DNA from 2 places in the Rothia sp. LK2492 genome. Region 2 is predicted to be linked to the other one. Evidence: riboswitches for the same ligand, from Rfam matches in the RefSeq annotation. Region 2 holds a riboswitch; the other holds the start of a gene.
The links. A riboswitch is a leader RNA that binds a small molecule or an ion and turns the genes downstream of it on or off. The one in region 2 is predicted to bind thiamine pyrophosphate.

Region 1 (3,360 bases), on a different contig from region 2:
CAAGAGAAGCAAACCTACAAAAAGCACGATAACGATACCCAAAATGCCCCAAAGCTCAGCGCCGAACCAAGTGACAAAGAGGCCGAAGAGAGCGGGTGAGAGGAAGCTGGCGGCCCTTCCGGTTGTGGAGTAAAGGCCGTAGAGCTCGCCCTCGTTGCCCTCATTAACCAGCCTGCCCAGGTAGGAACGTGCGGCGGATTGTGCCGGACCAACGAAGGCACAGAGGGTAAGCCCGCAGATCCAGAACATGGTGCTACTGGGGAAGAAGAGCAGAGACAGAGCGGCCGCGATGAGGGCAACCAGGGAGAAAACGATGACTCGTTTGGGGCCAAAGCGGTCGTCCATACGCCCGCCGAGCAGTGCACCCACACCGGCAACGATATTGCCAAAGATGGCGAAGACAATAACCTGATTGGTGCTGAAACCAAAGGAGTTCGCGGCCAGGATACCACCAAAAGTAAAGATGCCGTTAAGACCGTCACGGAAGACCGCTGAGGAAAGCAGGAAGTAGAGGGTGGTAGGGGCTTCGCGGTAGAGACGACGGATGGTGGCGAAGAGGTCCCGATAGGAGTCAAGGATGCTCTTCTGAGGCTCTACACTGCGGGGGGCGGGAGAGATTTTGCGTACTGCCAGCATGAGAGGCAAAGAGAAGGCAATAGCCCAGATAGCCGAGAAAACCGCGACGGCGCGCAGATTGTAGGCACCGTCCTCGGGAATGCCCAGAATACCCGGGGAAACGAAACCGACCAGGACGATTGCTAGGGCAAGAATGCCGCCAAAGTAGCCTGCTGCCCAGCCTGTGCCGCTAACCTTGCCGATGGTCTGCTGGGTTGAAATAGCGGGTAGCAGCGCGTTGTAGTTGACCACCGCAAATTCATTGACCAAGTTGCCTAGGGACAGCAGAACAACACCCAAGATGAGATAGTCAGGGGAGGGCGCTACGAAGAAGCAGAAGGCCATAATGACCGCCAGTAGCACGCTATTGACTCCCAGCCACAGACCTCGTTTTCCCGAGGCATCCGCCCGCTGGCCCGAGATGGGGGCAAGCAGGGCGATGAGTACACCGGCAATGGTGAGACCTACCGAGAGAACCGCGGCGGGGTGCCCTTCTTCTCCAAAGCTAGAGCTGGTTAGATAGACCGCGAACACGAAGGTCGTCATGATGGCGTTAAAGCTAGCGTTTCCAACGTCCCAGAGCGTCCAAGCGGCAATTGTTTTTTTGGATGCCGGCGCTGGGGTGGAGTGGTTATCAGCGGCTGAAACAGGTGAGGTCATAGACACATGCTAGTTGGTTTGGGCGCAGACGATGGATATATTAGCGCTACCCTTTCGTGAAAAAATGGAAAACAGATACAAAAAACGGCAGGCCCTAAAGCCTGCCGTTCCTGGTAGCTATTTTTTAGATCTCAGCCTGATCGGTGGTCTTGTCACCGGACTTAGCTTCAAGCTGGTACTGGGCGCGGGTCACCGCAACCTTAATAATGGTGCCTACCAGACCGGTAATTAGCGACCAGAGGATGATGTCGCGCCAGCGCTCGTCCTCATCGGGGTTATTTTCGGGAGGCTGGTTGCCGGTGATTTTGGTCCAGGTTGCGCTGAGCACCTTGTTTGCCAGGGCAACGCCACCGAGTGAAGCAGCAGTGCCAGCAATCTTGATGAGAGGATTCATAGTTCAGACCTTTCAGTCAGTGAAATAGGGGGCGAAACGCCGTTCCGAACCAACACTATCAGTAGCCTGTGCTCTTTGCCGACTATTGGGCGAGAATCAGTAGAAGCGTGATGATGGGTTCGCCTCCCTTCAGGGGGTTCGGAGTTGGCATGAGTTGCCGCGAGCGCTCAGCGCGAATTATCAGAGGGTCAGCTGGCGGGACGAAAGCCCCCGGCTGCGCTTGACAATAAGTAACCCAGAGCGAGGCACCGATGCAGGGGAGCTTTCGTTGGCTCGCCCTAGTGGTTATACTGGTGGAGTTCTACACTTGAACTGCCCGCGTAGTTGCGGGTATCGACAGGGGAGCGCCACCATCGGCGCTGAGAGTGCGCTAGGCGCAGACCCTCGAACCTGATCCGGTTAGTACCTGCGATAGGGAGTCGAGTTCTCGGAAACAGGTGCCACCCGGTGCCTGGGTCCCCCCTTCCTACATGTATAGGAAGGTTATTTTTATGGCTGAAAAGCGTTCTACCGCGTGGCGGGTTAATGAGATTGTGATTGCTTCGGTGATTGCTGTGGCTTGCTCGTTAGTTTTTGCTCTCTGGAACCTGGGGGTTTACCCCGTGACCCAGACGCTGTTAGCGGCAACTGCGCCGCAGTTACTACCGCTGATTGGTGGTGGCTGGCTGATTGCGGGCACTTTGGGGGCTTACCTGATTCGTAAGCCCGGTGCGGCACTGTACTGTGAGCTGCTGGCTGCCCTGATTTCTGTTTTTATTGGGCCGGGCTCTTTTGGTCTACCTATTCTCATTTCTGGTTTGATTCAGGGCGCGGCTGCTGAGCTGGTCTTTGCTATCTTTCTTTACCGTGCCTGGAACCTGCCGGTCATGCTGTTGGCCGGCGCCGCGTCCGGCTTTGCCATGGGGGTGAACGAGGTCATTATTTACTATGCGGGCCAGTTCAGCGCGGTTAACCAGGTGATCTATGTAGCTAGCGGCGCCCTATCTGGTCTGGTAATTGCGGGTCTATTGATGTGGCTTTTGGGGAGGGCGTTGGAGGCTACCGGGGTGTTGGACTCCCTGGCTTCAGGCCGGTCGCGCCGAGGTTCTTCTGCCCGATAATGTCTAGTCTCCGAACAAGGTCCCGGCCGAGTGCTGCCATCGTGGCAGAGAACTTCGGCTGGCACTACGCGGGCCGGGACCAGCCTGCTTTCAATAATCTGACTTTTGAGATCCCGGCGGGGCAGAAAGTCCTGCTGCTCGGGCATTCCGGTGCCGGTAAAACAACCCTCTTGCACGCTATGGGCGGGGTAGCTCAGGACGCTGACGGGCAATCTGCCAGTGGTTCGCTGACGGTGGGTGGCGCACATGCCCTAACTGAGCAGGTGCCGGCTGGGCTCATGCAGCAGGACCCGGAAAGCTCCATTGTGTTAGCCCGGGTGGGTGATGACGTTGCTTTCGGGCCGGAAAACCTGGGCGTTGTGCGGGAAGAAATTTGGCAGCGGGTAGACGCCGCTCTAGCGGCAGTGGGTCTTGACCACCTGCCGCTGGATCACCCTACAGACCAGCTTTCGGGTGGCCAGAAACAGCGTCTGGGGTTAGCGGGTATTCTTGCCATGCAACCCGGAGCCCTCTTGCTGGATGAACCCACCGCCAATCTCGACCCTGCCGGGGTGCTTGAAGTGAGGGACGCCGTCATCGCGGCACAGGCTA
Region 2 (3,360 bases):
TGGAACTATGGTTTGCTCAATCTTCATAGACCTTTGGTCTTTTCTCAAAACAGAAGCTGCGCCTCTCACAGTACTCACTGCGGTATTAGGCATCATCTTCGCTGTCCTCAACCTCATGAAACTAGTCTCTGATTCTCGCGAACGCACTAGGCCTTACATCGCTCTAGAACCGCGCCCGGGAGTTCATCTCAACGGATCAGTCGACCTGGTCGTCACGAACTATGGACAATCACCGGCACAGAATATTACTTTAAAACCACTTGAACCTTTAGAGCCGGGGGAAAATGAATACATCTTGCCACTTCTCAATAAATTGTTTGAAAGAAGTTTCTATATGGCTCCTCACGCTAGCTTTAGGCTTATGTGGCGTAGCGTTGCAAGCGGTGGAAAATGCGGAGCCCCTGAGGTGTGCCAGGTCGAAGTGGTCTACCAAAGCACAAAAGCTAACTAGCTTCGCAAGCAGAAAACCTATAAAGAAATTGTCATCGTTGATACTGGATTTATTGTTGCAGCACCGGAACCTGTCGACGGCGCTAACACGGCTGGGTCCGGCACACCGGAACAAAAAGCGCTCAAGAATATCAACCTAGCCCTTAGAACTCTCAACCAACACATTGCTAATCGTTACTAGGACTCAGAGTGAATAGAAGGCAGGGGTTGCTCATCCTGCCTCGCTGTTTACTCGTCCACCGATGTCCGGCATCTAGGCACTCGTATAGACTATGCGTATCGTTCTGCCCGTACCAGTTGAATTTCTTATCTCCCCACCACTGCAATAATTGTTCAACGTTCTCGCCATTATGCTCGGGCTCAAAAGCGTAATCCAAAGACAGAATTCTCCCCTAGGGGTCTTCAGCTGTAGCAGCCATCACGAACCCATACCCAGTTGAAGCGAATAGACCGCTACCAGCGTTCCGTTCATCCGACCAGTAATGTTTTTGTGTTTCACAACGATCACATTCCAATTGAGATACATCAACGCTGCAATCTTCCCACTCGATAGGTCCAAACTTTCCCAGTAGCTCAGGTGGGTAAGTCGGCTCTTCACCGCTGAAAGACTTCACATCAACCTCTCTAACAACATGTCGCTCCCAGCAGACCGGGAAAGAGCTCCCAACAGCGGTGCCATTGAGCCAGTAATTCATATTGAGGTTCATGCCAACCTGCCACCGGAGCTCTGGAGTCTCCGAGGTGGATTTATCTGTCGTCCAGTTATGAGCATCCACTTCAACATGTGGAGCGACTCCATGGTCTACGAGAAATTCAGAGAAAAGCTGCTCTGTTCTAGCCCGAATCTGCTCAACCAGAGGCATTAAATCTGCGGAAGGCTGCACTACAATAGACGTTGACATCAGCTTTGCTCCTTCGCAAAATTCAGCACATCTACGGTTGGGGTAATTCTATTCCAGCCACGCAATCTGAAGGCTGATTCTTTGATAACTAATGAGGCAGGACCCTTACCCCGAGACAGCGACTAGTACCCTCTGCCACGGAGCAAAACCCCTGCCTCATTGTTTTATGCACCTAAACCATAGAGTTCCGCCTTATTTATGGTCTTTAGACGTTTCTGGGAAGGCCAGTCCTCCCCAAAACCTAGGTATAACGGAGTATGTGCTGTATAGCTGGGGCAGCGTCGTCGTCCGAATCTTTGACCTAGCGCTGGTGCCGCGCAGGTCGATGGTGCGCAGCATTGGGGCTGCCGGGCTCTGGGTGCTATCGATGGTGCTCACACCTCCATTTTATAGGGGGCGTCAAATACAAGCATCTATGACAGGCATGACTCAGCGAGTTCAGTTGGTTAACACTTTTATCCTCTGAGCAATGTAACTAGGGGCACATTTCCCCTGCTACCATGGTGAATACCACTCGGGGTGCGCCGTCTCTGGCGCTGAGATCAAACCCGTTGAACCTGCTCTAGTTAGTATTAGCGAAGGGAATGTGCGATGACTTCATCCAGCATGCCAATTGAGACCATTAACCGTACTCTCCGGGATCGCAACCCTCTGGTGCACTGTCTGACCAATTCTGTAGTTCAGGAAATTTCAGCCAATGTTCTTCTGGCAGTGGGTGCCTCCCCCGCGATGGTGAGCCACCCCGAGGAATCCGGCCAATTCGCAGCAGTGGCAGATGCCCTGCTCATTAACGTGGGTAATCCAGACCCCTACTATGTGGAATCCATGCGTAGCGCCGTAAAAGTAGCGACTGACCACGGTACACCCTGGGTTCTTGACCCGGTAGCTGTTGGCGGATTGACGGTTCGCACTGAACTAGCTGTCGAGTTACTTGCCTCCAAACCCACCGTTATTCGCGGGAACCCCTCAGAAATTCTCAACCTTCACGCTGCTTTTACCCAGCAAGAACGCTCCGGAGGCCGAGGAGTTGACTCCACCGATTCTGCTGAAGCGGCCCTGGACGCGGCAATAGCCCTAGCTCGCGAAACCGGCGGGGTGGTTGCCCTCTCAGGGGCCACCGATATCATTGTCTCCGACCATCGAGTTACACGTATTAGCGGCGGCAGTGCCTTCATGCCTTTAGTAATCGGCACAGGCTGCTCTCTGGGTGCCGTCGTCGCTGCGTACTTGGCAGCCTGGGATGATGCCCACGAAGCCGCAGCCGCCGCTCACGCCACCTTCGCTACGGCTGCCGAATACGCCCACCCCCTTGCAAAAGGTCCGGGAACGTTCCGTGAGGCATGGCTCGACGGGCTTCATCTTGCTGAACGATGCACCGCCAGCTGTAAAACCGAGGTGCTCTAATGATAGGTAACTACGGCCTATACCTGGTGACGGATTCTGGTATGGCTGGCGGGTGGCAGAAGGTAGCAGGAGTGGTTGCCGAAGCCATTGACGGTGGCGTGAATACCGTCCAGGTACGCGACAAAGAGCTCGACGATACAACCTTCTCAGCTCTCGTTGAGTCAGTTCTTTCCGTCACCGAACCCGCAAAAGTTCCCCTCATCGTCAATGATCGGGTGGAGGTAGCTGCCCACTTTAGCCTTGATGTGCACATCGGTCAGGGCGATATGCCCCTGGAGGCCGCCCGTGAATTACTCGGGGCTGGACCCCGAATCGGACTGTCGGTGGGAACCCACGCCGAGCTCCGGGCAGCGCTGAGTGGTAGCGTCCGCCCCGACCTTGTCGGGATGGGGCCGGTCTACGCCACCAGCACAAAGAAGGATGCGGGCGCAGCGCTTGGCGTGAATACCTTGCAGGCGCTAGCGGCCGATGCCGCTGAATCAGATATTTGTTCGGTCGCCATTGGCGGGCTCAATACCAGCAACATCGCTGAGGTCAGCAGGACGGGTGTTGCAGGTTGCTGCGTGGTGTCTGCGATTATGGCAGCTACTGATCCGGCCGAGGC

Region 1: it holds a riboswitch for thiamine pyrophosphate, as region 2 does, so the genes downstream of both, VVR27_RS02345 (ECF transporter S component) here and thiM (hydroxyethylthiazole kinase) in region 2, are expected to answer to the same signal.

What each region holds. Positions count from the first base shown of each region.
Region 1 covers NZ_JAYWLX010000002.1:31,801-35,160, forward strand. Annotated here, with positions in the region: gene VVR27_RS02335 (MFS transporter) at 1-1,275, opposite strand, end outside; gene VVR27_RS02340 (DUF4235 domain-containing protein) at 1,400-1,669, opposite strand; TPP riboswitch at 1,998-2,104, shown strand; gene VVR27_RS02345 (ECF transporter S component) at 2,161-2,769, shown strand; gene VVR27_RS02350 (ABC transporter ATP-binding protein) at 2,769-3,360, shown strand, end outside.
Region 2 covers NZ_JAYWLX010000007.1:2,542-5,901, forward strand. Annotated here, with positions in the region: gene VVR27_RS08525 (hypothetical protein) at 843-1,352, opposite strand; gene VVR27_RS08530 (hypothetical protein) at 1,545-1,730, opposite strand; TPP riboswitch at 1,858-1,954, shown strand; gene thiM (hydroxyethylthiazole kinase) at 1,944-2,756, shown strand; gene thiE (thiamine phosphate synthase) at 2,756-3,360, shown strand, end outside.